Regions from separate parts of the Proteiniclasticum sp. genome, predicted to be linked through region 3. Evidence: riboswitches for the same ligand, from Rfam matches in the RefSeq annotation. Region 3 holds a riboswitch; each other region holds the start of a gene.
The links. Region 3 has a riboswitch for cobalamin ahead of RTX25_RS05000 (anaerobic ribonucleoside triphosphate reductase). Riboswitches for the same ligand answer to the same signal wherever they lie in the genome.

Region 1 (10,393 bases), on a different contig from region 3:
CGCAGTAGCAATGGCATAATTCAATCAGAAGGTTAAAGAAGAAGTGCTGAGCACTTCTTCTTTTTAGTTAATTAATAAAAATTTATTGATAATCGATAAATTTAATGCTATGATATGAATATAATAAATAAAATTTATGAAAGTTGGTGTACTGATGAAAAGAATGTCTATTTCCTTATTCCAGATCGGTGTCCTGTTTATTACGCTCTGCATAGTGCTGCTATCCATATTCTGGCTGCCCGATACTGCGGCTTATTTTGCAGAAGAAGCTCCTGAGTGGGCTTATCTGAAATGGCCGCTTCTTGCAGGAATCTATGTGACGCTGGTTCCCTTTCTCTTTGCCATAATTGAAGGACTCAGGCTCAGCAGAAGAGTAGCAGTGAATGACGCGTTTTCGCGTAAATCTGTTCAGCATCTGAAAAACATCAGAAACAGTGCATTTGTCATTTCAGCCATGTATCTTGCTGGAACCATCGTGCTTTCAAGGCTGGTCGATATTTCACCTGGAATAGGACTGCTTGCCATAATCATTATGCTCGCATCTCTTATGCTGGGTCTGATCAGCGGCATTTTGGAGGAACTTTTACGTAAGGCATTGGAGATCAAAGAAGAAAATGATCTCACTGTTTAAGGAGGGGATATAATGGGTATAATCGTAAACTTGGATGTAATGCTTGCAAAAAGAAAAATGAGTGTTACAGAGCTTTCAGAGCGTGTCGGAATTACCATGGCCAATATCTCGAATCTGAAAACAGGTAAAGCCAAAGCTGTCAGATTCTCGACTCTTGAAGCAATCTGTAAAGCGCTGGACTGTCAGCCAGGGGATATCCTCGAGTATAGAGAAAATTAAAGTGAGAGAGGTAATGTATATGGATTTTGAACAGATCAGAAAAATCGATGATGAATTCAGGAGAGTTGAAGCGACATATGAGATTTTCAATGAAGATACGCGGCTGAACGGGTCACAGGCTGCAAGAGTGGAGTTTCTGACAACTGTCCGCTATATTGAAAAATACCTGCAGGAAGGAATGAAGATTCTGGATATCGGTGCCGGCGCCGGTGAGTACAGTCTTTATTTTGCAAAACGGAACTTTTCTGTTGATGCACTGGAATTATCAGAGTCAAATATAAGAGCTTTTGAGAAGAAAATCCGAAATGATATGGAACTTAAGCTGATAAAGGGGAATGCCATCAATCTTTCGATGTATCAAGATTCATCTTTTGATGCTGTTCTTCTGCTTGGGCCGCTCTACCACATTGAAAACATGGAATATCGGAACCTGTGTCTGAGTGAGGCAAAACGAGTGCTCAAGCCTGAGGGAAAGCTTTTTGTATCATTTATCAGCAATGACATGGTTATTCTTACAGAGTTCAGTTACAGAAATGATTTCTTTACCGATGATTCTTATGATCATGAAAGCTTCAAAGTGAAAAACTTCCCTTTTGTATTCTATACTGTTGAGGAGTGCAGAGAAATTCTAGCTGGTGCAGGGCTTAGTACACTTCATGAGATCGCTTCAGATGGCGTATCAGAACTTTTGGAGGATAAAATCAATACTCTGGACAAGAAGTCCTATGATCAGTATCTGAAGTATCATTACCATATCTGTGAAAAGCCGGAAATGATTGGGAGAAGCAATCATCTGCTGTATGTTACAGCAAAATCATCCATGAAATAAAAGAGCTGATACTTTTTTATTCATTTTTGATCAAATAATCCCTTTGACATTATGTAGTCAATGCCACTATACTAAGAATATAAATTAAAACTGAATAGTACTTTAGGTATCTTTGCATCAAGCAGAGATTTAAAAGGGAAAGAGGTTTGAATCCTCTACAGCCCCCGCTACTGTGTACAGGGATGAAATCTTCAGTAACCACTGAGCAATGCTCGGGAAGGTGAAGAGAGTAAGAAGATCTGTAAGTCAGGAGACCTGCCTATCGTAGTATGAATATTTCATAGCTTCGGAGGGAGGTTTGTGAGTTTTTTCTTTTGCAAAAAACACATGGATTATTCCATGTGTTTATTTTTTTGGAGGTTTACATGAAACGGGTGATAATTGCAGGGATCAGCAGCGGAGTGGGAAAAACAACGATCAGCATGGGCATAATGAGAGCACTGGCAAGAAGGGGCAGAAAGGTAATTCCATTTAAAACCGGTCCTGACTATATAGATACGGGTTTTCATCATGCTGCTACAGGAAGAGCTTCCGTCAATCTGGATTTATGGATGACCGGAGAAGAAAATACAAAATTTATCTATGGGCTACACAGAAATGAAGGAGATTTCGCTGTAATTGAAGGTGTTATGGGATTATATGATGGTCTGGGTGATGAGAGATCTACAGGAAGCACTGCTCATCTGGCCAAGGTCATTCATTCACCGGTCATTCTCATTATGGATGGATCTCATATGGCAGCTTCAGCTGCAGCTGTTGTTCTGGGATTCAAAGAATATGACCGTAACGTCCCCATAAGAGGGATCATTGTAAATAATGTGTCTTCAGAATACCATTTCAGACTGATCGAGGAAGCCATCACACGGACAACGGGCATTCCCTGTCTCGGATATCTGCCGAATAATCCTAAGCTCAAAGTACCTTCTCGCCACTTAGGACTATTTCAGCAGGAGGAAATCGAGAATATCGATGGTCTCATGGACGAGGCTGCTTCATTTATCGAACAGCACATCGATCTGGATCTTCTTGAAGAAGTATCTGAAGTTTATGAAGAAGTACCTCAAAATATTTCTATCGATCCACGAGCGTTTCTTGAAAATATCTGCAAAGATCTGAAACTTGGAGTAGCGAGAGATGAAGCGTTCTCATTCTACTATGAAGACAACATCAGGCTTCTCGAATACATGGGATTTGAAATTATTCCTTTCAGCCCTCTCCATGACAGTACGCTCCCGGATAATCTCGATGCGATCTATATTGGAGGCGGATATCCTGAACTGTATGGTGAGAAATTATCCAGTAACAGAACTTTTCTTGATTCCATAAGGGCTGCACTTGATAGAGGCATAGACACTTATGCCGAATGTGGTGGATATATGTATCTTATGGAAGGAATTGAAGACTCCGAAGGAAAGTTCCATAAAATGACAGGGTTCTTTGATGGATACTGCAAAATGACTAAATCCCTTCAGCAGTTCGGATATGCTGAAGTGCGGACTGAAACAGGAATTAATTTCAAGGGGCATGAATTTCATCATTCGAGGTGGACGGGTCCAGCTGAGACATCTCTGTCTCTTTCACTGAGCAAGCCCAAAGAACTGGGAAACCCAGTAAGCTGGAAATGCGGACAAAGGAAAGGGAACGTTCATGGTGCTTATGTACACATCCATTTTTACAGCAATCTTGAAGCGGTTAAGTCAATCGCGAGGGATATATATGAATCGAGGAGGTCAAGAAATGAAAACATTACAAATCAGAAAACAGACTAAAAACCAGATGCTTGTACAGATGAGTCTTCTTATCGCATTAAGTTACCTGGGATCACTCATCAAGATCCAGGGGTCTATTGCCCTGGATGCACTTCCAGCCTATTATGGTGCACTTATGCTGGGACCTTTGCCTGGTGCGGCAATAGGAGTTTCTGGACACATTCTGACTGCTCTGACCAGTGGGTTTCCCATGACGCTTCCCCTTCACCTTTTCGTTGCATGTTCAATGGGCGTCACTGTAGGTCTCTTTGGCTATCTGGCGAAAAACGTAAATCAGATCATGGCAGCAGCAGCAGGTGTTTTATTCAACGGACCTGTGAGCACATTAGGCGCAGCTTATGTCGCGTCACTCATGGGTCTGGGATTTTCAGGTAAAATCATGTTTTATGCGCTGATTGTGCCTCTGACACTGACATCAGCAGTGAATGTCCTGGGCGGACTGCTCCTTTACCGCACAGTCGTACGTTATATGAGACAGGAGAAAACACATGAAGTATCGTGATCTGAATCTGATTCCGTGGGATGAGGAAAGCTATCTTGTCATATCCTGCGACAGTGCGGGCGGTATTGGCGATAAATCAGGAGACATCATCACGACAGATCCAAGGACATTAGGCTTTCACACAGCTCAGGTTGCATTAATGGAAATGCTGTCCATTGGGGTTTATCCCTTTTTTCTCTCCAATACCTTGTCTGTGGAAATGGATCCGACTGGATGCGAAATTATACATGGTATACGAGATGCGCTAAAGATTTTCGATCTTCACGATAGAGTCGAAATCACTGGAAGCACTGAAGAGAATATCCATGTTATATCCTCAGGAATGGGACTTACGCTCCTAGGCAGAATCAGCACAAAGGAATTCAAGTTTCCTGAAACTCGGAAAGATGATGTTGCCGTGGCAGTTGGCCTACCCGTCTGTGGTCAGGGTGTACTAGATGGTGATGAAGCCGGTCGGTTCAGTCTTAAGGCGCTGAAAAAAATACTCGGTAAGGATTATATTCATGAGATCATACCGGCGGGTTCAGGCGGAATCATTCATGAAATATCGGAACTTGAGCAAAGGTCCAGTCTGATTTTTGAAAAAGGGGATACAGATACTCATGATATTTATACTTCAGCTGGACCCGCAACATCAGCACTCATCACTCTTCATAGAGACCATCTGGAACAGCTGAAGAAAGACCTCGCAATCCCGATGGTGATCATCGGAGAATTTATATGCGGAGAGGAACGTGAGAACAATTGGGAATAATCACTTTAGTCACAGGTGGTGCAAGAAGCGGTAAAAGCACTTTTGCCGAAAATATAATGTGGAACAAGACCGATGTTTTGTATATTGCCACAGCAGTTGCCTATGATGAGGAAATGAAAGAAAGGATTAGACTGCATAAGAATCAGAGACCAGAAACATGGGAAACCTTGGAAGCTTATGACCATCTAGCTGAGAAACTGTCTGAATCAGGTATATTTTATGACGGAATTCTACTTGACTGCGTCACTGTGATGCTGACAAATCTTCTTTTCTCCATTGAAAGCTTCAACGAAGAAGAAGTTAATGAAGAATTCTGGCGCACATTTGAATCTGAGACAATCCTTAAGATAAAGAAACTGCTTCGCTCCGGGCGAAGTATCACAGACCGGTTTATTCTGGTGACCAATGAAATCGGGATGGGACTTGTTCCGGAAACCGCATTTTCAAGATACTTCAGAGATATGGCAGGAAGAATCAATCAGATGATCGCAAAAGAAGCGGATGAGGTCTATCTGGTCGTATCGGGTATACCAATGATGATCAAAGGCGGAGACAAATCATGAACACTTTTCTTCTGATGCTTCAGCTGTTTACAAAAGTGCCGATTAGGAAGGAAGTCCCATTTGATCGGAGGAAGTTTAGCCGCGGTGTCGTGTTTTTTCCGCTGATCGGTCTTGTTATCGGGATCATGGTCAGCCTACCCACCTATGCCGCGGAGCGATATTTCGGAAGAGAAGTGTCTGCAGTCATTATGATCTTCTCTGCAGCAGCCGTAACGGGCGGCCTTCATCTTGACGGTCTTGCAGATACTATGGACGGTATTCTTTCAGCTAGAAGCAGAGATAAAATGCTTCTCATCATGAAGGACAGCCGTATCGGTACCCATGGCGTTCTGGCTCTGATCTTTACGATATTCGTCAAATACCAGTTTTTAATTAAAGTGGAAAGCAGTCTATTTATGTTAATGGTGATTGTTCTACCCGTAGCAGGAAGAACAGCCATAAGCGTTATGCTGCTAGGGTCACGCTACGCGAGGGAGGATGGTCTTGGTAATCTGTTCATCGGAAGAACAGAAGACATCGAATCGGTTGCCTCAGGTATTCTCGGAATGCTCATCACATTCGCTTTCCTTGGGTTAAACGGGATCGCGGCATTGGGTATAACACTTGTACTCACTGCGCTCTTCAGGCTGCGCCTGGATAAGATACTCGGCGGTCTTACTGGTGACACATTGGGCGCATTGAACGAGATGGCCGAACTGACCTATATTCCAATATACATCCTGATTGAAAGAGGGGTGAATCTTCTGTGACAACATATTATTTCGTCCGGCATGGAACAACGGATTTTAACGGTCTTGGTGTATATTTCGGGAAAACCGACAGCCCGCTGAATGTGGAGGGTATTCTTCAGGCCAAGGCATTAGGCGTATCTCTTTCAAAGGTCAATTTTGATGAGATCTACACAAGTCCCATGAAGAGGTGCGTAGATACAGCCAGGTTCATAACAGATAAAAGAATGCCTTATGTACTTGATGAACTCAGCGAACTTGATTTTGGACGGTGGGAAGGACTGGATTTCAGACAGTGCAGTGAAAGAGATCCTGAAGAGTTCAGAAAGTGGTCTGCGGATTATCGAAATACAGCTCCTCCGGAAGGCGAAAAATACACCGAATTCTACACCAGAGTAAGGAGATTCTATGAAGAGATCCTTATGCAGAAAGAGGGAACGATGCTGATTGTGGCGCACAAAGGTGTGCTCCAGCTCCTTGTCTCCCTGTTCCTCTCTGACAGTGACAGTCTTTTCTGGAATTTCAACTTTCTTCTTGGAAAATACAGCATCCTTGAACGATATGAGGACCACTGCACGATCAACAGACTAAATGTATAGAGGAGAATCACAAATGAATAGAAACATCATGATTCAGGGGACCTCATCATCCGTCGGAAAAAGTATCCTCACTGCAGCTTTGTGCAGAATATTTACCGAAGACGGATTCCGGGTTACTCCCTTTAAATCCCAGAACATGTCTCTCAATTCCCATGTGACCATGGATGGATATGAAATGGGACGTGCTCAGGTCCTTCAGGCTGAAGCCTGTAAAATTGCGCCTCGTGTCGAAATGAATCCTATTCTACTGAAACCCTCCACAGACCAGATGTCTCAGGTCATTGTGATGGGAAGGGTTTATGAGTCCATGAATGCCAAGGACTATTTTCTTCACAAATCTGAACTGAAAAAAGTCATCATGGACGCGTATGACAGGCTTATGGAGTCAAGTGACATCATCGTCATTGAAGGTGCAGGAAGTCCCGCGGAAATCAACCTCAAAGAGGACGATATCGTCAATATGGGCCTCGCTGAAATGGTTGATGCACCTGTAATTCTTGTGGCAGATATCGATCGTGGTGGCGTCTTCGCTTCCATCTACGGGACAGTCATGCTGCTCACGGAAAAGGAAAGGAAGAGAATAAAAGGAATCATCATCAACAAGTTTCGAGGAGACATCACTCTTCTTCAGCCTGGTATCGAACAGATCGAAAAGCTCGTTGGCATAAGAGTGCTCGGAACTGTGCCATACTTCAGCCATGATCTTGATGATGAGGACAGTGTGGTCGACTGGTCGAAGTTTTCAAGAGGCAGCGGGTCAAGGCTTGATGTGGTCATCATAAAACTTCCATATCTTTCCAATCTTACAGACTTTCAGCCTTTATCCCTTTTCAGAGACGTCAACCTCCGTTTTGCTGATCTAGGCGATGAGCTTGGTACGCCGGATCTTCTGATTCTCCCTGGAACGAAGTCTACTGTAGAAGCGATGAAAAGCATCAAAGCTAGCGGTATGGAGGATAAGATACTCGCCTGTCATGAAGCGGGAACTGTCGTCATGGGCATATGTGGAGGATATCAGATGCTGGGCAGGAAGATCATCGACAGACATGGTGTAGAGTCCGATGAGGAAGAGACTGAGGGGATGAATCTCATCGATATGGTCACCACATTCAGGGAGGTGAAGAAGACATCTCTTGTAAGCGGGAACAGCTATTTAACTGATGCAAAAATCAGAGGGTATGAAATCCACATGGGCGAGAGTGAGCATGGCGTCGAATATGTACCGCTTAATCGACTGACAGAGAGAAACAATGCTCAGATAATCGAGACTTCTGAGGGCGTGCTCGACAAAGAAAATGGTGTCCTCGGTACTTATCTTCACGGGATATTTGACAATGCAGGTTTCACTAAAGCGCTACTTTCCTATATCTGTTTAAGAAAAGGATTCATACCCCATGAAGAGAACATACCTGATTTCTGGGTGCATCGTGAAAATGAACTCGAAAGACTGGCGGAAACCGTACGGAAAAACATCGACATGGAGGCTCTATATGCTGTTCTTCACAACTGATTTCAGGGTTATCACAGCGGCCCTGATCCTGGACTTCACCTTTGGTGATCCTCAGAATCTCCGTCATCCTGTAATGGCAATCGGATACTACATTGACCGGTTTGAGGCGAAGTTAAACAACATTTCTGATACAGAGGCTAAAGGAAAAGCCAAGGGACTTCTCCTGTGGATCAGTACCATAGCAGTCACATTATTATCTGTAATCGGCCTTATGATGATCGCACTCACCATCCACCCGCTGGCTTACCAGGCAGTAAACATCGCTCTCCTGTGGATGGGGATCGCAGCGAAATCACTGAAAAAAGAAAGCATGAATGTCTATCATGCAGTCTGCAGTCAGAACATAGATGAGGCAAGGCAAAGGCTCTCCTATATTGTAGGCAGAGATACCCGGAACCTAAGCTTCGAATCCGTTATTCTGGCGACTGTGGAAACCGTTGCAGAAAACACCTCTGATGGTGTGATTGCGCCTCTCTTCTATGGACTCATAGGTGGTGCGCCTCTTATGTGGGCCTATAAAGCTGTAAACACCTTAGATTCAATGGTGGGCTATACCAGTGATAAATACAGGTACTTTGGGTATGTCTCGGCGAAGATGGACGATCTGTTCAACTACATCCCTGCAAGACTGACCGCGCTTTTTATGGTTGCCTCTTCATATCTCCTGGGTTACTCAGGAAAAGAAAGCTACAGGACATGGAGAAAAGACTGCAGAAATCACAAAAGTCCAAATTCGGGACACCCAGAGGCAGCGGCAGCAGGGGCTTTAGGTATCCAGCTGGGTGGCAGCTCCATATATTCCGGCAGGCTCGTACATAAACCCTATATCGGAATAAGAAAAAGAGAACCGCAACCTGAGGATATCAGAAGGACAAACAGAATGATGCAGACTGCAGCTGTGCTGTTTCTTGGCATCAGCGGTGCCATCATTAGGGTATACATGAAAGGAGGGGTCTAAAATGAATTATCACGGTGGCGATATCTATCGATATACAGATGAGATGACGGATTTCAGTTCAAACATCAATCCCCTAGGGGTGCCAGAAAGCTTTAAAGAAGTGCTGCTTGGTGAACTGTCCTCTGTGACCCGATATCCCGATAGAATGTATCGCAAACTGACCCGTTCCATCCATGACTATATAGAGAAGAGTGAGGATGAAGTGGCTATCGTTCTTGGCAATGGTGCAGTAGAAGTCATCTACAAGGCCATGCAGGCACTGCCTGTAGAGAGTGTGATCATTGCAGCACCAACATTCTCTGAATATAGAAGGGCTGCAGAGCTGTCAGGGCTCAGGTTCAATGAAGTGATCCTGTATGACCGCTGCGGAAGACTAAGGACAGGGGCACTCATCGATGTCATTACTCAGCGTACCCTGGTTGTTCTGTGCAATCCGAACAATCCTACGGGCACACTGACCCCGAGAGATGATTTCCTTAAACTGCTGGAAGTTCTGAAATCCCGTGAAGGTTACCTGATGGTGGATGAAACCTTCATAGAATTCACATCGGACTATCCGGGCTCAAGCATCATTGATGAAAGAATGGATAATCTCATCATCATTAGGGCACTGACAAAGTATTACGGGATGCCTGGTATAAGGCTCGGTTATGGGGTTTTCCATAACAGAGAACTTGGACAGAGGGTCAATTGGCTGATGGAACCCTGGCATATCAATACTTTTGCAGATCTTGCAGGGCAGACAGTGCTTTATGACAGAAAGTACCAGGAGGAAACAAGAAAATGGATCAGAGAAGAGAGAGCTTTTATGATGAATGAACTGAAAAAGCTTACGCAGTATACTTTTCTGACCACCGAATCAAATTTTATACTGGTGTCATCAAAAAAGTATACTGCTGTGGAAATTCAGGAGATTCTCCTTAAGGATAGACTTCTGATCAGATTGCCTGAAGGGTTCACCGGACTTGGCGAACATGAATTCAGGATCGCCATCAAGGACAGAAAATCAAATATGAAACTCATATCGTTACTTAAAGAAATTACATAATAAACAGGAGTGATAAAAAAATGAAAAGAAAAATTATAAGCTTATTAACGGTGTCTTTACTGACCGTGGGTATCCTTTCAGGATGCGGTGTAAAAAATGGAGAGAATGATCAGGTAGCCTCTGGAAATTTGGAGACGCCTGTAGAGGAAGAGACTGCTGAAGATGAGCATACAGTCTATCCCCTGACCATAGAAGATTCAGCTGGAAACACAGTGGTAATTGAAGAAAAGCCTGAACGGATCGTATCTGTGGCACCAAGCATAACAGAAACCGTGTTCGCACT
Region 2 (10,393 bases), on a different contig from region 3:
TTTTTCCTACTCGAGATATATTGAAAATCAGTTAAGAGAAGCATTTGACTTTTCGGGTACGGGTATTAAAATCGAATATCGGGAAAAGAAAAAAGATTAGCTGAATAAACTAACCTCCGTGAACTGGATAACCGGTACACGGAGGTTTTATTAATTTTATATAGTATGCATAAAAATGAATATTATTATCATGATTCTGTATTTTATATATAATCATGACTATCATTTCTTCATTGCATGAATAGAGATAAACCCTTATATCATAATGGTTTGTTCACATTATTGTTTTTGAATTGATACTAATTAAACAACTTCAGGTTGTATAATTAATGTATAATCTCATTCAGGAGGGAGAGAAATGAAAAAAATGGCAAGAAAGTTTTCGATTTTGCTTGTTATCATCGTTTTTTTCTCGTGGTCGGGATTTACAGCTCTAAATGATTTCAACGGGAACCCTAATGCCGACCGTCTTTTAGATGTTATGGCAGCTGACGACATCAGAGTGACCACAGCGAATCTTAATCTGCGAAGCGGACCGGGTACCAGTTATAGTATTCTTGCTGTTATCCCTAAAGGCACTAAGGTGAATGTGATCAGTGTCTCAGGCAATTGGGCTAAAGTGACCTATTCCGGTAAACAGGGTTATGCCAGCATCTCCTATCTGACTAAGGTTACTACCAACATCATGGTGACTACGGCAAATCTTAATATGAGAACCGGACCTGCCACAAGCTACAGCATCATCAGAGTTATTCCAAACGGTGCACAGGTGACTGTGTTAAGTACCAGCAGCGGCTGGGCAAAAGTGACATACGGCGGCAGCACAGGGTATGCATCACTTAGCTACCTCAAGCCGGCAGGCACGACTACTCATCCACCGACATCAGCAGATATCAGAATCACTACGGCAGAACTGAATCTCAGAAGCGGACCTGGAACCAGCTACAGCATTATCGCAGTGATGCCTTCAGGAGCCAAGGTGACGGTACTAAGTGTTTCTGGAAGCTGGGCAAAAGTGACTTATGCAGGAAAAACCGGATATGCACATACCGCTTATTTAGTTAAGCAGGGAACCTACGCGTCATCTACGGTCATCACGAAAGGTCTTGTTACTTCAAGTTCCAAACAGATTGCACTGACATTCGATGCGGGCTGGGAGTATGCGACGACAATCCCACTGCTTAATATGCTCGACCGTTATGGCGTCAAGGCAACTTTCTTCCTGAGAGCATACTGGGTAAGAGACAATCTCGCTTTAGCAAAAGAGATTCTTAAGAGAGGTCACAGTATCCAGAATCACTCCTTAACTCATCCTCATATGAAGACGATGACAGAGAGTGAAATCAGAAATGAATTTGTACAGTCGACGAAGATTTTCAGAGATTATCTGGGCATCACACCTAATCAGTTCAGACCACCGTTTGGGGAGTATGATTCCAGAGTGCTGAAAATTGCAGGAGAACAGGGTTACAAGTACACAGTAATGTGGTCGATAGACACCATTGACTGGGCTGAGTCATCGGGAGGGGTAACCATCACTAAGGACTACATCACGAATAAAGTGCTGAATAACGTCACCGACAAAGATATCGTACTGATGCACATCGCTTATCAGAAAACAGTAGACGCACTGCCAAGAATGATCGAAACACTGAAGAGCAGAGGCTATACGTTCAAGACTGTGCCTCAGATGGCGCCTTAACATCGTATGAATAATATGGAAATGAAAAAAGAGGTGGACAGCTGTTCACCTCTTTTTAAATAAAATAATTTTGATTTTCGTATAAAAAGGGGGAAAATCCCGAAGAAGTTCGGGGTTTTTCATGCCTTAATTATGATAGAATTATGGAAATCAGAAAATAAGGGCAGGTGTTAGTGTGCAAAATGAGATCAGCTTTAAAGAAAATACCGGATTCATTCTGATTTCAACAGGGTTTCTGCTTCTCATAACATCCTTATACTTTGAACATACGCGGGTAAAACCTGTAATGATGATCACGGGCATTGTACTTATGCTTGCTGCAGCTCTTAATGAGGCTATTACAAAGAAAAGAAACCAGACATTAATGGAGACTTTCAGCCTTGTTCTGATTCTTCTGTGGGGGATACTCCACATTATGATCTGGTAATCACGTTAACATCTTAATCTCCCTCATATCATCCTATAGTAAAGAACCGGACCTCTGGAATAATCCAGAGACCCGGTTCTACTTCTTATAATAACTTTCTATCTGATTGTTCACATCTTACAGGCCTCATGTGAGGCTGGTACTTGTCTCTAAGCCTTGTAAGCAGGCTGTAGAGAGGTTTGAAAAGAAAGAGTACCACAACGAAATTGGATCCTCCATGGATTAGGTCAAAGGGAATGCCTCTTGTCCAGTAGACAATTCCATAGGAAATTCCGTAAAAGAAGGATTCGAAAATCGCAAAGACAAAGCCGAAGGTGAGTCCGAAAATTAAGGCTGTGATGGCATATGGCCATTCTGAATGCGTCCTTCGATGAAGCAGTGCAGAAATTCCGATCAGGAGCGGCCAGATGAAGTAATAAACCAGCAGCCATGTCTGCACGCCATAAAAGAAGATTTCTGTAGTTGAAAAAATCAGTGCAACGATAAAGGTCTTTCTGAATCCGAATACCGAAGCATAAACCATAAAGAGCAGAGTGACAATTTCAACATTAGGGATCAATACCAGCGCCATTTTCCCTGCGGTCAATGTGGCGCTCAGGAGTGGGATGAGGACGATATCCCAGACGGTGAAGTTAGAATCCCTTAACTTCAAAAGTGTACACGTCCTTATCATTTACTGGTATTTCTTTTATCCCTACCATGGCATCTTCCCCATTGATATTAATGTTGAAAAATTCTTTCGTGATATCTGTTTTGTACCCCTTAAGTCCGATAAGCATTGGACCATACTGTGTTTCTTCTGTCTCGAGCTGAAGTTCTTCACTGTACTGTCTAAGCAGACCTTCCAAGTAAAGTTCATCAGATCTGAAGCTTTCACTGAAACTGATGTCTTCACTTTCAATGATGATGTTGATGGTGACTTCTTTGCTGCCTTCTTCACCTTTTGGTGAAAGTGCCTTGTAAACGCCCAGGCCACCCAAGAGCAGCACCAGAATGATCAGCACCGATGTGATTTTTTTGTTCATGTTTTTCCTCCTTGCTGTACTTGACGTACAAACGAATAATTAATCCACACAATAAAGCAGAAGGTGTTTAGAGAAAAGGTGTACAAGGGGAAAATAAAAAGCACCCTTATGGGTGCTGCAAATAGATCGTTCAACAAATACACAATCTATTCTGACACCTCATGACCCGTGAGGAGATTCTCAAAAATATATAGGCAGGTCTTCCGGCTTGACTATGTAAAAGAGTTATCCTTCCCAGAAATATCCAGTGGATCAATTAACTCTTAAGAGTCTTACGGCGGCGGGACCGCACAGGCTTAACCTGTTTCCCTCTTAGTGCCAAGATGCTATCGTGGCAACCTATATGATTAAAATTCTATTTTATTGTGTTTCTTATAAGTCCATTATATCAGATAAAACGAGAAGTTCCAGTGTGTGAAACAGGTAGTTTTTACACTGATTCGGATAAAAAATTATCATTTTCCGAGGAGACCACTGTAAGAAGGAATGCCAAGGGTGACCTGCTATGGTATACTGATTTCTGTCAGATTTTCATCGATATGATACATCAGAGATCTTAACTGACAATGGACAAAACGAAAAGAGGGATAAAATGTCTATGAAGGAACATATAGATTATGAGAAAGAAACAGCAAGGCTTGAAGAGACCATATCTTATATCGTTAGAATCATATCACTTGTTGTGGATAAAAGACTGAAATACAGACAGGATATGAGAGAAGCTTTTACGGAGCTTGATGATATGGACAGCAGCCTCAGCTATGCGAATATACTTTTGAATACAAAACTTCTGGATTCACTTGAGCAGAATTTCAGCCTGCTCAAGAGATCAAAGGATCACCCTTATTTTGCCAGAATGGATATCAGGCAGTCGGATAAGGACAAATTGGAAGAAATATACATCGGGAAAATATCTCTATTTGATGAATCTATGGACACACCGCTGGTTGTCGACTGGCGTGCGCCCATTTCCAGTGTCTATTATGATGGCAGACTAGGCAGAACGAGATACAGCGCCTATGGAGAAGAATTTGAAATCGATCTTCATCTTAAAAGGCAGTACACCATTGAAAACGGAGAGCTTAAGCATTTTGTGGATGTGGATATTTCCATGTCTGATACCTTTCTGCAGGCGACACTGGAAAATCATGCCAGTGACAAGCTGAAGGACATCGTCTCCACCATTCAGGCCGAGCAGAACGACATCATAAGAGCAGACATCCATAAACCGCTTATCGTTCAGGGCGTAGCAGGAAGCGGTAAAACAACCATTGCGCTTCATCGGATTGCCTATCTTATCTATACCTATTCCGATTCGTTTAGTCCTGAGGATTTCATCATCATTGCACCGAACAATCTGTTTCTTGACTATATTTCAGGTGTACTTCCTGAACTTGGCGCAGAGAAGGTCAGGCAGACCACGTTTATTGATCTCATGATGGAAATTCTTGGTCAACGCTTCAAGCTGACAGATCAGAACGAAAAACTGTCCATGCTTCTTCGCAGTGACAGTCAGAAGGAAACTGATATAAGGATCCGAGCATCAGCATTCAAGAACAGCATGGTGATGAGGGATATCCTTGAAGAACATCTGAAAAATCTCGGTGAGCACTTTCTTCCGGATGAGGATTTCATCTTTGATGGGGACGTGCTCTATACCCGAAAATACCTTGATGATATGTTTCATAACAGTTATACCTACCTGCCATACTTCAAGAGGATCGATCAGATCAGACAGTATCTGGAAAGTAAGGTCAAGGAAGCTGTAAGCAGCAGAATTTCGAAAGTGGAAAATATCTATGAGAACAGGATGAACAGAGTGAGGCTTAAAGAAGCTCCATCTGAAGAGCGTAGAGGAAAGCTGAAAGAGCTGATGAAAATGAGGGATGAAAGAATCGGTGAGCTGAAAAAGAGCAGAAAGAATCTCATTCGTGACTATTTCAGGAAGATGGATTATGAGGATACCCTCACCTATTATCTTCAGCTGATGACGGACGAAAATTTCATTTCAGGTTTTGTCGAGGAAAAAGACTTTGAAGTTGTGCAGTACGTGGTCGAAGATACCCTCAGAAGGGCGAGAACCAAGGAGCTTGAAATTGAAGATCTTGCACCGCTGGCCTACATGCACAGCAGGCTCTATGGAGTGGAGTCTTCAGTTAGGGTGAAGTATGTGGTTATAGACGAAGCTCAGGATTTCAGTGATTTTCAGTTCTATGCTTTAAGAAATATCCTGAATACCGACAGATTCACAATACTTGGCGATCTTTCTCAGGGGATTCACATGTACCGGTCCATAAGTGACTGGACATACCTCAAGAATCATATTTTTAAAGAAGAGACCAACTATCTCACACTCCTGCAGAGTTATCGTACGACAATTGAAATTATGGAATCTGCAAACGAAGTGCTCACAAGGTCACCCATCAGAGATCTGACCCTGGCAAAGCCGGTTGTAAGACATGGCAAAAAACCTGCTGTTAAAGCATACATGAGTGAAAGAAATCTTATAAGAGGAATTCTGAACACCATGAACGCATGGACAGAAGAAGGATATACAACCATTGCTGTCATCACGAAGACTGCAGCAGATGCCGCTCATCTGCATAAAGCTCTCAAGCAGTCAAAAGACCTTGACATCAGCCTGATCGGCGAAAAGGCAGTTCACTTCACTGAACGGTATGTGGTCCTTCCTGCGCACATTGCAAAAGGCCTTGAATTCGATGGAGTCATTGTAACGAATCTGAATGATGCATATAAAATCACAGAGCTGGATGCCAAACTGCTCTATGTTGCCATGACACGAGCAATGCACAGACTTTCTGTGCTTTTCCTGGAGGGCAGTAATCCGTATTTCAGTCAGGACTGAAAAAATAAGACCGCATTCCTCTGAATGCGGTCTTGATATTTCACTGAAACGTTCTTATTTCGCCAAAATATGTTAATCAATATTGATATCAGACACAGTGGTTATAGGTACTTCTGTAAACCCCATGGATTCGTAAAGCCTAAGTGCATCTGTATTTTCTACTGTGACATAAAGGTAGAGCGAGTGGAAGCCTTTTTTATACAGCTCAAAGGCTGCGCGGTTTATAAGAAGCGTGGCGTAGCCGAGCCTCTGATCTTTCTTACGGGTAAAGGTGTATGTAATGGTGGGTTCATCACGATAAAGACAGACAAGGACTCCTGCGCTGACCTGATCATTCTCCATGAGGAGAAATGAAGAATCCTGCATGAAGGGTCCATAGCAGCCCCTGTAAACCCGTGTGATCTCGTCGATGGTCTGAGTGAGGGTTTCCCCCTCGTAATCGACGGTATCTCTGTAGGCATCTAGAAATGCATCTGCCATGACCTCAAGATAGGAGAATTCCGCAGGAACGAGCTCATGAGAAAAAACCATAGGTTCGTCACTTAACCTGAGACTCATACGAATTCTTTTTGGCATGAACACCACCTCCTAAGGTTATTCTACTATATTTTAGGTAGGATTGCGTTGTATTGTCAAAATAATTCAGCTAAACTTTAAGTTAACAGATGAAAGGAGCATTATAGATATGAAAATTCTTCACGTAGCGGATTTACACATCGGAAGATACTTTAATGGCGTATCATTACTGGCGGACCAGAAAAAAATGCTGAATCAGATTATAAATGTCATTAAAGAAGAGGATCCACAGGTAGTCATCATAGCCGGGGATATCTATGACCGGTCTATTCCAAGGGAAGATGCAGTAAAAGTGAACGACGGATTTCTCACAGAGCTCGTCAGACTGGGGAAGAAGAACATCCTCATTACAGGTAATCATGATTCCCATGAAAGAGTGGGATTTCTCAACTCACTGCTCGAAGATAAGGGACTTACAGTGGAAAACAACGTAAAGAGGCCTCTGAGATGCATCACCTTAAAGGATGAATTCGGACCTGTGGAAATCTATCTGTTTCCATATCGGGACACGGCTAATCTCAAGACAATCTATGAACTTGAAACTTTCAGGGATGACACACTTGTTTATGAAAGAATATTCAAAGAAAGCGTAAAGAAGAACACCAACAGAAAGGTGCTTGTCTATCACGGTTTTGTTGCAGGGTCAAACAAAGAGGCGGTTGTTGAAAGCGAATCCGAGCGGATTCTTTCAGTGGGCGGACATGACTATATCCGCACCAACGTCTTCGAGCCGTTCAATTATGTGGCTCTAGGACATCTTCATAAACCTCAGTGGGTTGTGGAGGGGAAAATCAGATACTCAGGCTCTCCGATGAAATACTCCTTTTCTGAAGAAAATCATAGAAAAAGCATCAGCATCATCGAACTGAATGAAGACGGGAAAGTCGATCTTAAGGAGATTCCTCTGGTTCCGGAAAAAGATGTGGTGACCCTGCAGGGCAGCTTCAATGAAATAATGAACATGAAATATACGGGTAATCCGGAAGATTATATCAGAGTGATCCTTAAGGATACAGAAGAGATTCTGGAGCCCATGATGCGTCTGCGCGTAAAGTTTCCCAATATCCTTGAACTGCAGAGGGAAAGGGATCAGAACAAGATTCTCAATGAGTATAAGGATTACAGCATCATTCAGAAGAAAGACATCACAAAACTCTTCAAGGACTTCTACAGGCTGAAGAATGACAGGGATATCGAAGAGTCAAACCTGGATGTGATCCGAGAAATTGTTGAAAGTCTGGAAGGAGGGAGTATTCTATGAAACCACTGGATCTGACCATCAAGTGTTTCCTTGGGTTCAAGGAAAAAACGGAAATTGATTTCAGGCCATTATACGAAGACAAGATCTTTCTCATCACAGGTCCTACAGGAGCGGGAAAGACTTCGATATTTGATGCGGTATGCTACGCTTTATATGGTGAAGGAAGCGGAGAAACAAGAACCAAGGCAAAGTGCTTCAGAAGCCAGATGGCTGAGGAAAACGAGGAAATGGAGGTCTCTTTGTCATTTGAAGTCAAAGGACAGCTTTATCATGTCCGGAGAGTGGAGACTGCAAAGGGCGTCAACAAGGCCTATTTCTATACCGAGAACGATCCCGAGAAGCTTCTTGTCAAAATCAAAGAAGTGAATACGGAGATTGAGCAGATCATCGGACTTAATCTGGATCAGTTCAAAAAAATTGTGATGATTCCACAGGGAGAATTTCGTGAATTCCTGACTGCCGGAACTAAAGACAAGTCAGATATTCTGAAGAAACTTTTCTCTACAGAGCAGTATGAAAAGCTGCAGTGGATGATTAAAGAGCGTTATGACGCTTCAAGAGCAGCTGACCGCAAACTGGTCATGAAATTCAATGAGATCCTAAAGGAAGCGGGGATGGAAGGCAAAGACATCGAAATGGGACCCGATGCTCTTCTGGAGATGCTTCAATCAGCTGAAGAAGAGATTGCCCATATGCAGAAGGAAATTTCCGAATTGACGCAAAGGCAGAAAGAGATTGAGAAAGAAATCACCGAAACGCAGAAGAACAATTCGGATCTCGAGACATTCCAGAAAGTGCGTGAAGAATACGGTAAATACCGTAATCTGAAGAAGACTTTTGAAGACAAGGAAAAAGAACTGAAACTTCTGAGAAAGATTGAAATGATTACCCATACGGAAAAACAGCTGGCTGATAAGGAAAGCGAAATCAGAAAGCTCCAGACAGATATCACAATTCTGTCAGAGGACAGAAAGAAGATTGCACAGTATCTTGATCGTTGCAGAAAAACTCTGACAGCGGTTACCGACGAAGCCATCAATCTTGATGAAAAGAAGACGAAGAAAAACAGGTTGGAAGATCTGCTTCTGAAATCGAAAAGACTCTCTGAAGCAAATCTTCAGCTGGAAAAGCTCAATCAGAAAGGACTTGAATTCGAGAAAAAACTTGCCTTTCTTCGCAAAAAAGAACGGGATCTGTCCGCTCTTATGGAGGATGAGAAAGTGGCATCCCGAGAACTTCATGATGAAAAGGTCTGTCAGATGGAACTCAAAATGAAGCTTCAGGAGTCGAGCAGCCGTCTGAAGACCATGGTCACACTGTTCAATAAAGCGCAGAAACGTGACGAAGTGGAAGATAACATCATCAGACTGAGAAAAGAAGAAGAAAATCTGGGAAGAAATCTTGATGTTGTAAGCAATGCGTATCTTCATGAACTTGAAAAAAGAAATCAGTCCTACGCTCAGATACTGCGTTCAGAACTTACAGACAATGATCCATGTCCGGTCTGTGGATCACTTGATCATCCTTCGGTCATTCGGGACGTTCAGGAGTTTGATGAGATTACACTTAAGAATCTTGAAGAAAAGAAGAGAAACCTTGAAAAAGCGCTTCAGGAGAAGAAGTCAGATGTGAAAAACTGGATCAGAAATCATGAAGATCTGCTTGAAGAAATCTTCATCATGGGGGATGAGAACGGAATAAACACATTTAAACTGGATGATCTTCGTATCATCGGTGGCGATGAGAAAGAGAAATACCGAAGGCTGGAAAATAAACTTGCTGAAAACATGACTTCCGTAAACCGATGCACCACTAACCTTGATACTGTCAATGAAAGGATCAGAGTTTGCAGGAAAGACCTTGATTCCCTTGACGATCTCATCAAAGCGAGTGATGAAGCAAAAGCCATGATCAATGACCTGAAAGGGGAAATACGTTCGCTTCAGAATGAAGGGGTCCCTAAGGAATCCTTTGGGCTGAGTGCCCAGATCAAAGAACTGGATCGGATCATTTCGGATATCAGCTTGAGACTTGAACAGGCAAAAAAGAGCTATGAGGAATGCTACAATCAGGACCAGAACTTAAACGGACAGGAAAGTGCACTGAACCAGACCCTTATTTCAGCACATGAAACAGCTAAGGGGTTAAAAGATCAGTTCTTCAAAAAATTGGAATCAGCAGAAGTACCAAGAGATATCTATGAAATGAATAAACATAAGGTTTCAGAGATAGACCAGATTGACGAAGAAATTGTATCTTTCTTCAAGGGATATAATGCGGCTAAAGGCGTATATGAGAATCTCCGTGCAAAAGGAGATACTCTGCGTCATAAAGATCTCGCTCCGATACGTACCCATCTTCAGGAAACAGAGCAGACTCTGTCAGATAAAAATCTATATCTGAAGGAAGCGGGAATTCTTGTGCATAATCTCAGACGTTCCCATGAGAGGCTGGGTGAAATTCACGTAAAATATCTTGAAAACAAAGAGAAACTTGCGGTTATTCAGGACCTTTATGATACAGCCAATCTGGGCAT
Region 3 (10,393 bases):
ACATCCCCGTCTCCCTTAAAGAAGAATATCTTTTCAGCAACGCGGTCAAGGAAATAACGGTCATGTGAAACTGTGATGACAGCTCCAGGGAAGTTTTCCAGATAGTCTTCCAGTATCGAAAGTGTTGCGATGTCCAGATCATTGGTCGGTTCATCCAGAAGAATCACATTCGGTTTTTCCATAAGGATCCTGAGTAGCATCAGTCTTCTCTTCTCTCCACCTGAAAGTCTGTTTATGGGGGTCCACTGCTCATATGGTGGAAACAGGAATGTCTCCAGCATCTGAGAAGCAGTGACCGATCCATCTACCGTTTCGATGATTTCGGCGGCTTCCTTGATGAAGTCTATGACTCTCATCTCCTCATTCATGATGGTATATTCCTGAGACAGGAATCCGATTTTCACTGTTTCACCCACATCTATTGTGCCTTTGTCCGGCGCAACCTGTCCTGCAATCATCTTAAGAAAGGTTGACTTGCCGATGCCATTAGGACCGATGATTCCGATTCTGTCATCTTTTAGAACATTATAATTGAAGTCCTTAAGCAGTATATCTTCATCGTATGCTTTGGAAAGAGATGAGATTTCCACAATTTTCTTTCCAAGCCTTGAGGAAACCGTTCTGATTTCCACTTCATTATCCTCAAAGTGACCTTCCTGATTTTTCAGTGCCTCATATCTGTCGATTCTGGCTTTCTGTTTTGTACTTCTTGCCTTCGCACCTTTTCTGATCCAGGCAAGTTCACTTTCCAGAAGTTTTTTTCTTTTTCTGTCAGCCACTTCCTGAAGTTCCTGCCTTGATGCTTTCATTTCCAGATATTTGGAATAGTTGACGGGATAACTGTAAATTGATCCATGATCGATTTCAAGAATCCTGTTGGTCACCCTCTCAAGAAAGTACCTGTCATGGGTCACCATGAGGAGAGCTCCTCTTCGCTCCTTGAGATATTTCTCGAGCCAAGCCACCGTATCATTATCGATATGGTTTGTCGGCTCATCAAGAATAAGCAGATCGCATGGCGCGATAAGTGAAGTGGCCATGGCCACCCTTTTCTTCTGTCCACCTGAAAGTTCACCCATCTTTTTATGGAAATCTGTAATACCAAGCTTTGTGAGGATGGATTTTGCCTCCGCTTCCATACCCCAGGCATCCAGACTGTCCATTTTCCCCGTCAGCTGAATCAGCGATTTCTGATGGATTTTATTCTCGGGTTCAGAACTTGAGCGCTCAAGAGCTTCTTCATAAGCTCTGATCGTGTTCAGCTCTGGTGAATCTCCGCTGAACACCTGGTCAAGAACTGTATGTTCATCGCTGAAATCGGGCTCCTGTGAAAGGTATTCCACACGAATCTTACCCACTCTCTGCACAGTTCCCTCATCAGGTGGAATGATTCCCGCAATCACCTTCAGCAGCGTTGATTTCCCTGTACCGTTTATCCCTATGATTCCGATTTTATCTGTATCTGTAAAGGTAAAGCTGACCTCTTCAAAGAGTTTCTTTTCCCCGAAATTTTTCGTTAAGTTCTCTACTGTAATGATATTCAATGTGATTTCTCCTTCTTAGGTTTAATCTACCCATTATCATACATCATTTCCAAAATCTTTGGTAGAAGCGATCCTCCAAAAAAAAGTTCCTTCAGACGATATGGTCATCGACTGAAGGAACTTTTGTATCATAGATTACTGTGCCATGAAGAGTTCAATGTCTTCATCCACTTCACCGATTGGGCTGATTCCGAATTTTTCAACAAGGACATTTGCCACGTTAGGTGAGAGGAATGCAGGTAGTGTTGGTCCCAGGTGAATATTCTTGACACCAAGGTGCAGCAGTGCCAGAAGAACGATGACCGCTTTCTGCTCATACCATGCAATGTTGTATGCGATAGGCAGATCATTGAGATCCTCAAGTCCGAAGATCTTCTTTAGGGTAAGCGCAATGACAACCAGGGAATAGGAGTCGTTGCACTGTCCTGCATCAAGCACTCTAGGAATTCCGCCGATGTCACCCAATGGAAGCTTGTTGTATCTGTATTTTGCACAGCCTGCAGTGAGGATAACTGAATCCTGTGGAAGCTTTTCAGCAAATTCAGTGTAGTAGTTTCTGGAGTTCATTCTTCCGTCGCATCCTGCCATAACGACAAACTTTCTGATGGCGCCGCTCTTCACCGCATCCACTACCTTATCTGCCAGTGCGATGACCTGTGCATGAGCAAATCCGCCGACGATCTTTCCTGTTTCGATTTCTGTTGGTGATTTTAGCTTCTTGGCCATTTCGATGATTGCAGAGAAATCTTTGATGCCATTTTCATCAGCTTCGATGTGTGTGCATCCTGGGAATCCTGAAGCACCTGTTGTAAAGATTCTATTTCTCAGGCTTTCATTTCTAGGCGGAACGATACAGTTTGTCGTAAAGAGTACCGGTCCGTTGAAGGATTCAAATTCTTCGACCTGTTTCCACCAGGCGTTTCCATAGTTACCCACAAAGTTGTCATACTTTTTGAACTCAGGATAATAGTGAGCAGGAAGCATTTCACTATGGGTATAGACATCCACTCCTGTTCCCCTTGTCTGCTCAAGAAGCTGCTTAAGATCGGTAAGATCATGTCCTGATATCAGGATAGCAGGTTTATCGCCTACGCCGATGTTGACTTCTGTCACTTCAGGATTACCGAACATGGAAGTGTTGGCATCATCAAGAAGCGCCATCGCACTCACTCCAAGCTCTCCTGTCTTCAGTGTCAGGGCAACAAGCTCATCTGCAGACAATGTATTGTCCAGTGTTGCAGCCAGAGCCTCATAAGTAAAGGCATATATGCTCTCGTTCTCTTTTCCGATATTCAGCGCATGATGTGAATATGCAGCCATACCCTTAAGTCCGTAGGTGATCAGTTCTCTAAGAGATCTTACATCTTCGTCTTTAGTCGCAAGTACACCGACAAGTCTCGCCTTCTTCAGCATCGACTCCCTATCTGAAACAGCAAATGAAGCAGCGTCCGAATATTTATCAAGACCCGCTGCTGATTTCAGGCTCTCTCTATAACCGATCATCCTGTTGATCTGACCCTCAATAGCCGCTTCATCAAAGTTTGCATTGGTGATGGTCATGAAGAGTGAATTGATCACTTCATGGTTGATCTCGCTTATCGCGGTGACATCCAGTTTTCCGTTAACTACGATCTGCGAGATTCCTTTGATGGTGTAGATCAGAAGATCCTGCAGATTAGCCACTTCAGGGTTCTTTCCACAGACACCGATGATTTCGCACCCGGTACCCCTTGACGCTTCCTGACACTGATAGCAGAACATGGCCTGTTGATCTTTAATTGACATATTTATTCCTCCTTAAGATGTGAACTGTTTTACAATTGCTGAATTACGAACTAAAATGATAAATAAATGTAATTATCCTTGACCTAAGAATTCACAATTATTTAGAGTGATTTCTTAATATTATTATGATATTTTAGTTTATTAGAAGTAAGATTATCGGATTTCCGATAATGCTGATTTATTTCTGCTTATGACTGAGATCTTCAATCAATCTACGAGATGATTATAATAGAACAGTAACTATAAAACTGTAACATCTGTTACACTTTATGAAATATAATATTTTTTACGATATGCAGATAGTTTATGAGAATGCAGCAGCATATAAGAGAATGGCAGTTTCCTTTGAGGCAGCTCTGACTTATAATAGACGGATATGAAGAATATCATATGCCTGAAAAATATGACGAGGTAAAAGCATGCAAATCAATATGATTAATTTACAGAAGAATTCTTTATTCAGAAATATGAGTGAAGAAGAAATCAATAGAATCTTAGATTTTACAAACTGCATACAGGAAACATACGAAAAAGACACGATCGTGATCGAGGAAGGGGAATCGTGTGATACCATCGGATTTGTTCTGGATGGAACACTGACCATACAGCAGTATGGAAGAAGCGGTGATGCGTTGACCATCAACGTTTTCAGACATGGAGACTGTTTCGGCGCACCTCTTCTCTTTACCAGTCACGCGAAATATCCCTTTACCCTTGTCACCACTACAAAAAGCACAGTACTCTTTATCCCCTTTGCACAGATGAAGCATATGCTGGAAGAGAGCAGTACATTCAATCTCAACTACCTTACTTTTCTCTCCAATCATATCTTCGTTTTGAAGAACAAGATAAAGATACTGGCACACAACGATGTTCGCTCAAGGCTCATGATCTACTTCTCCAAAGAGATGGAATTTGCAGGAGATGCCAGATTTAAAATGAGACATAAGAAGACCGAAATCGGAGAAATCATCAAGGTGGCAAGACCCTCTGTCTCAAGGGAACTTTCCAATATGGAAAGAGACGGTCTCATCAGCATCAAAGGCAGTGAGGTAACTATTCTAGCCCCTGAGGACTTCATACTGTAGTGTGAATAATACGACATGTAGATAAGATTTCACTTTTCAACCGACACAACATGTAGTATAGTAATCCTGTAACAACACAATATATTGAATATTATCGTCGCAAGAGCAGGGAAACAGGTTAGATTCCTGTGCGGTGCCGCCACTGTAAGAGATCATTCTCTAAGCCAGATTGCTGCCTTGATGACGCTCAGCCACGCTTTACGTCGCATAAAGCAGGTCTGCTGAAAAGTGGATCTCTCTTTGCCTGTAAAGAAAGATCCACTTTATTTTTTGGAGGTACAATATGGAAAACAGACAGTTCACCCTTCTGAATGTGCAGAAAAGAGACGGTAGAGTCCTGCCCTATGACCGAAGCAAAATCGCAACAGCACTCACGAGAGCCTTTCAGGCTGAGAAGATGCCCTTTACGGAAGAATCCATAACCGAGCTCGTCCTTTGGGTAGAAGAGCAGATCAGTAAGGATGCCAGGTCTTTGCCTGTCGTAGAAGAGATTCAGGACTTTGTCGAGCTTGCCCTTCAGACCAAAGGCTATTTCAACGTGGCAAAAGCCTATATCCTATACCGAAACCACAGAAGCAGAACAAGATCGATGAAATCAGATCTTATGAAGATCTATGAACGCATCACATTTGAAGATGCTGAAAATGATGATCTGAAAAGAGAAAATGCCAATGTAGATGGAAACACAGCCATGGGCACCATGCTGAAATACGGTTCAGAAGGAGTTAAAGACTTTACGAAGCTGTTTGTCCTCCATCCGGAGCATGCAAAAGCCCACGAAGAGGGACTCATCCATATCCATGATATGGATTTCTACAACTTCACCACAACATGTGCCCAGATTGATCTGAAAAAGCTTTTTAAAGGTGGATTCTCCACAGGACACGGTTTTCTGAGAGAGCCTCAGGATATTCTGAGCTACAGCGCCTTAGCCTGTATCGCCATACAGTCCAATCAGAACGATCAGCATGGCGGGCAGAGCATACCGAATTTCGACTATGCCATGGCGGAAGGTGTCCGCAAGACCTATGTGAAGCAGTTTAACCAGAATCTGATAAAAGCGCTGTCACTGTTCTCCGTAAGCTGTGACGAAAACGAACTGAAGACAATAAATCAGAACTTAATGATCCAAGGTATCCACAACCGCATGGGAGATACACAGGAATTTGAAGAGGCGCTTAGAAAACACTTCACAAAAAATAGTCTAAGCAAGGAAATGATTGAGAAGGCCATAACCTTTGCAGGAAATGAAGCAATGCTAGAAACGGACCGAAAAACCTATCAGGCTATGGAAGCCTTTATCCACAACCTGAATACCATGAATTCACGGGCAGGTGCACAGGTTCCGTTCTCATCCATAAATTATGGTACGGATACAACTCCTGAAGGCAGAATGGTGATGAAGAATCTTCTGCTGTCTCTTGAAAGAGGGCTGGGAAATGGTGAAACACCAATATTCCCGATTCATATATTCAGAGTGAAAGATGGCGTAAACCTCAATGAAGGCGAAGTAAATTTTGATCTGTTTGAACAGGCAGCCGCCGTCAGCGCCAAGAGACTCTTTCCGAATTTCTCTTTTCAGGATGCACCATTTAATCTAAAGTATTACAGAGAAAATGATCCCGAATCTGAAATATCATATATGGGCTGCAGGACAAGAGTCATATCGAATGTCACAGACCCGTCTCTTGAAACGCCCTACGGAAGAGGCAATCTCAGTTTTACCTCAATCAATCTTCCAAGACTTGCCATTCTGTCAGAAGGAAGTGAAGAGAAATTCTTCGAGAGACTTGATCTTGCACTGGATCTTGTGGTCTCCCAGCTTCTGGACCGGTTCAGCATTCAGAAAGCGAAAAAAGCGAAGAACTTTCCTTTCCTTATGGGTCAGGGTGTATGGAGAGGCAGTGAAGAGCTCGCTCCTGAAGATACCCTGGAAAACGTACTGAGGCACGGTACACTTTCAGCAGGCTTCATCGGCCTTGCGGAAGCGCTCGTTTCCCTTACAGGTGCTCATCACGGAGAAAATCAGCATTCAAGAGAACTCGGTCTTAAGATCGTTTCTCACATGAGAGAAAGGATGGATCGGGAAAGCCAGATAAGAAACCTGAATTTCTCACTCATCGCCTCCCCCGCTGAAGGTCTATCTGGGCGGTTTGTCGCTTTAGACAGGAAAGAGTTCGGCAAAATTTCAGGAGTCACAGACAAAGCCTATTACACCAACAGCTTCCATGTACCGGTTTTTTACCCTGTGACCTCATTCGAAAAAATCGACATAGAATCACCGTATCATGAACTGACAAATGCAGGCCATATCACCTACGTGGAACTTGATGGTGACGCTGGGAAAAACCCCAAGGCATTCATGAAAATCATAAGACACATGCAGAAATCCGGTATCGGCTATGGTTCCATCAATCACCCTGTGGATTTCGATCCCGTATGCGGTCATCATGGAATCATAGGAGATGTATGCCCAAGATGCGGAAGAACCGAAGAAGATGTGCCGTTTACAAGAATCAGAAGAATCACAGGTTATCTGGTAGGCTCCCTTGACCGGTTCAACAATGCAAAGCTCAGCGAAGTCAGGGACAGAGTGGTTCATGGTAAAGGTCAGAATAATGCTTAGAATTGCAGGTATTGTCAAAGAGTCAATTACCGATGGTGAAGGATTAAGGCTGGTCATTTTTGCCCAAGGCTGCGCACATAAGTGCCCTGGTTGTCACAACCCCGAAACCCACTCCTTTGAAGGCGGTTACCAGATTGAAGATGAGGAAATCATTGATCTCATTCTGAAAAACCCTCTCCTGGATGGTGTCACGTTCTCAGGAGGGGATCCACTCTTCCAGGCTGAAGCTTTCCACCAGCTGGCGCTTCTGATCAGAAAAAAAGTCACTCCTCATCATCCTCACTTTACGATCATGGCCTATACAGGATTTACCTTTGAGAGACTACTCGAGCAAAGGGATCTTTATATACCGCTTCTTCATGAAATCGATGTGCTCATCGATGGACCTTTTGTTGAATCTGAAAGATCGTTTGATCTTAATTTTAAAGGTTCATCCAATCAGAGAATACTTGATATGAGAGAAACACTGAAAACGGAGAAGCCTGTGCTATATAGGATGTAACAGAAGATTTAGGAATAGGAAAGACTTTGAGTAACCCGCTAGGCGTGTGATGTGCTCAAAGTCTTTTTTTGTGTTTACTATTTAAATACCTGAGTGCTCTTCAGGTGACTGATGAAATCATCATTGTTTTCCGACTGACTCATCATCCGTATAAGATCCTCTGTAACCCGATCAGCACTTCCGCTTGAATTCATCTGTCTTCTGATATTCATGGTCATTTCATACTCATCTGCTGACAGAAGGGCATTTTCTTTTCTCGTTCCTGACTTGTAGATATCGATAGCAGGGAAGACTCTTCTTTCCTGAAGTCTTCGATCAAGGTGCACTTCCATATTTCCTGTACCTTTAAACTCTTCGAAAATCATATCATCCATTCTTGATCCCGTATCCACTAGAGCTGTGGCAAGTATTGTAAGACTTCCGCCCTCTTCAATGTTTCTTGCGGCCCCAAAGAACTTTTTAGGCATAATGAGCGCTGCAGGATCAAGCCCTCCTGAGAGTGTTCTTCCAGAGGGATTTACTGTAAGATTATACGCTCTTGCAAGTCTTGTTATGGAATCCATAAGAATGACTACATCCTGTTTCTGCTCGACCATTCGTTTGGCGCGTTCAAGAACCATTCTGGCCACCTTTGTATGATGATCCGGTTCTTCATCAAATGTGGAATAAATGACCTCCCCATTTATGCTTCTCTGCATATCCGTAACTTCTTCCGGTCTTTCATCAATAAGGAGAACAATGATTTTGATGCTGGGATGATTCAGTGCGATGTTCTGGGCAATCTTCTTCATGATGGTGGTCTTACCGGCTTTAGGCGGGGCAACAATGAGACCTCTCTGGCCTTTCCCCATAGGGGCCATAAGATCGATGATTCTTGTGGAAAGATCATTTTCGGATGGTACTTCAAGCTTTATCCGCTCTTCAGGATAAATCGGTGTGAGCCTGTCGAAATAAGGTCTTCCAATGGATTTCTCAGGGTTTTCCCCATTGATTTTTTCGATGTAATTCAAGCCCGCAAATTTCTCCCCTTCTCTGGGATAACGGGCATACCCTATGACTTCATCCCCTGTTCTAAGATCGAATCTTCTGATCTGAGGTGGCGAAACATAGATATCTTCAGGACTTGTCAGATAGTTCTGACCTCTAAGAAATCCGAAATTGTTCATATCAAGGATTTCAAATACACCTCTGCAGTCAAATTCATTGGAGTATTTTACTCTTCTGGTGTCCTCGTTTCGAATAAAATTATAAGTTTCATTTCTAACTGCAGGTATCTGCGAATCAGATACTGACTTCTCTACATTATTCTGTAGAAGGTCAGTGTTTCCAGCTGGCTCATCAGACTGATCAGGTTCCGATACACGTGTTTGTGCCGTTTTTTCCTGAGATTCACCAACTTTCGGTTCATTCACTGCGGCGGAGTCATTCACTTCTGCAGCTTCTGATGAATGAACATTTTCCATCTTTATTTCCTCTTTAACTTCAGCTTTCATGATGTCATCAAGAAGCGAAATGAGTTCACCTTTCCGGTACTTCATCAGATTCTTTATCTTATGTTCTTTTGCAAGAATTCTGAGCTCGTCAAGTTTAAGCTTTGACAGCTCCTGTATTTTTTCATTGGACATATTTTTACCACTCCTTATATAGGGGTCTATGGATATTTTCTATTAATTTTCATAATATATGCTCATTAAGGAAATTATGATTTGAATTTATCAGATTTGCTGCAGAACCATGCAAGAGTTGCATTAATTTTATATGATCACTATTCAGAAAAAATCGCTGTACAATTTTGATTGAAATTTCTTTTAAACGTATATACTTTGAAATCCGACAAAGATGCTGGTCATTCAAGATATTTCCGAGAATCAGTTTTGATAAGATTATGCACTTGTAAATTGAGCTTATCTTATATCAAAAATATAAAAAAGTAAAGTGAAAAGACATCATCTCTCACTTTACTGTACTGTAGAAAACCTTACTTACTCCAGCTTTCAGGCAGTGGTAAGAAAGACAGCATTCATTTAAAATGCTGTCTTTTATCTTTCACAGATTATCTTTTCACGCAGGCGTTGATGAATCCTTTAAATAGCGGATGAGGGTTGTTTGGTCTGCTCTTCAGCTCCGGATGAAACTGCGAAGCCACAAACCATTTATGTCCCGGAATCTCGATGATTTCCACAAGATTTTTCTTCGGATTGATTCCACTGAATCTCATACCCTTATCCTCAAATAACTTAAGATAATCATTGTTGAACTCGTATCTGTGACGATGTCTTTCGTAAATGGTATCCCTTCCATAAGCCTCTTCCGCAAATGAACCACTGCTCAGTTTCGCTTCATACAGGCCGAGTCTCATTGTTCCACCCTTCTCCTCAATGTTGATCTGCTCAGGCATCAGGTCAATAACAGGATCTGATGAGTTCTCATCAAACTCGCTGCTGTTGGCATTTTTGAGTCCAAGCACATTCCGTGCGAATTCAATGACCGCAGTCTGCATACCGAGACATATCCCAAGAAACGGAACATTATGAGTCCTTGCAAATCCGATAGCGAGAATCTTTCCTTCAATTCCTCTTGTACCAAATCCTCCCGGAACAAGAATACCTTCAACATCAGAGAGTTCCTCTTTCAGATTGTCTTCTGTGAGATTCATCGCATTGACCCACTTGATCTCAACCTCTACTCCATTCGCAAGACCTCCATGTGAAAGAGCTTCAACGACGGAAAGATATGCATCATGAAGCTCCACATACTTTCCGACAAGTGCAATTCTGACCTTCTTCTCCAGATGCTTCATCTTGTGCACCATAGCTTCCCATGCACTATTGTCGATAGCATCACAATT

Region 1: it holds a riboswitch for cobalamin, as region 3 does, so the genes downstream of both, RTX25_RS11125 (cobyrinate a,c-diamide synthase) here and RTX25_RS05000 (anaerobic ribonucleoside triphosphate reductase) in region 3, are expected to answer to the same signal.
Region 2: it holds a riboswitch for cobalamin, as region 3 does, so the genes downstream of both, RTX25_RS12685 (hypothetical protein) here and RTX25_RS05000 (anaerobic ribonucleoside triphosphate reductase) in region 3, are expected to answer to the same signal.

What each region holds. Positions count from the first base shown of each region.
Region 1 covers NZ_DAMBTF010000021.1:962-11,354, forward strand. The annotation lists gene deoD (purine-nucleoside phosphorylase) at 1-19, shown strand, start outside; gene RTX25_RS11110 (DUF2975 domain-containing protein) at 155-631, shown strand; gene RTX25_RS11115 (helix-turn-helix transcriptional regulator) at 644-850, shown strand; gene RTX25_RS11120 (methyltransferase domain-containing protein) at 870-1,679, shown strand; cobalamin riboswitch at 1,767-1,957, shown strand; gene RTX25_RS11125 (cobyrinate a,c-diamide synthase) at 2,045-3,448, shown strand; gene RTX25_RS11130 (ECF transporter S component) at 3,417-3,950, shown strand; gene RTX25_RS11135 (hypothetical protein) at 3,937-4,704, shown strand; gene cobU (bifunctional adenosylcobinamide kinase/adenosylcobinamide-phosphate guanylyltransferase) at 4,695-5,267, shown strand; gene cobS (adenosylcobinamide-GDP ribazoletransferase) at 5,264-6,016, shown strand; gene RTX25_RS11150 (histidine phosphatase family protein) at 6,013-6,594, shown strand; gene RTX25_RS11155 (cobyric acid synthase) at 6,608-8,104, shown strand; gene cbiB (adenosylcobinamide-phosphate synthase CbiB) at 8,085-9,062, shown strand; gene RTX25_RS11165 (aminotransferase class I/II-fold pyridoxal phosphate-dependent enzyme) at 9,064-10,110, shown strand; gene RTX25_RS11170 (ABC transporter substrate-binding protein) at 10,131-10,393, shown strand, end outside.
Region 2 covers NZ_DAMBTF010000028.1:15,285-25,677, reverse strand. The annotation lists gene der (ribosome biogenesis GTPase Der) at 1-100, shown strand, start outside; gene RTX25_RS12700 (SH3 domain-containing protein) at 359-1,702, shown strand; gene RTX25_RS12695 (hypothetical protein) at 1,878-2,129, shown strand; gene RTX25_RS12690 (hypothetical protein) at 2,215-2,781, opposite strand; gene RTX25_RS12685 (hypothetical protein) at 2,762-3,154, opposite strand; cobalamin riboswitch at 3,330-3,512, opposite strand; gene helD (RNA polymerase recycling motor HelD) at 3,747-6,020, shown strand; gene RTX25_RS12675 (GNAT family N-acetyltransferase) at 6,093-6,596, opposite strand; gene RTX25_RS12670 (exonuclease SbcCD subunit D) at 6,706-7,857, shown strand; gene RTX25_RS12665 (AAA family ATPase) at 7,854-10,393, shown strand, end outside.
Region 3 covers NZ_DAMBTF010000006.1:98,680-109,072, forward strand. The annotation lists gene RTX25_RS04985 (ABC-F family ATP-binding cassette domain-containing protein) at 1-1,544, opposite strand, end outside; gene hcp (hydroxylamine reductase) at 1,680-3,329, opposite strand; gene RTX25_RS04995 (Crp/Fnr family transcriptional regulator) at 3,761-4,417, shown strand; adenosylcobalamin (AdoCbl) riboswitch at 4,500-4,641, shown strand; gene RTX25_RS05000 (anaerobic ribonucleoside triphosphate reductase) at 4,701-7,043, shown strand; gene nrdG (anaerobic ribonucleoside-triphosphate reductase activating protein) at 7,036-7,545, shown strand; gene rho (transcription termination factor Rho) at 7,623-9,170, opposite strand; gene RTX25_RS05015 (CTP synthase) at 9,599-10,393, opposite strand, start outside.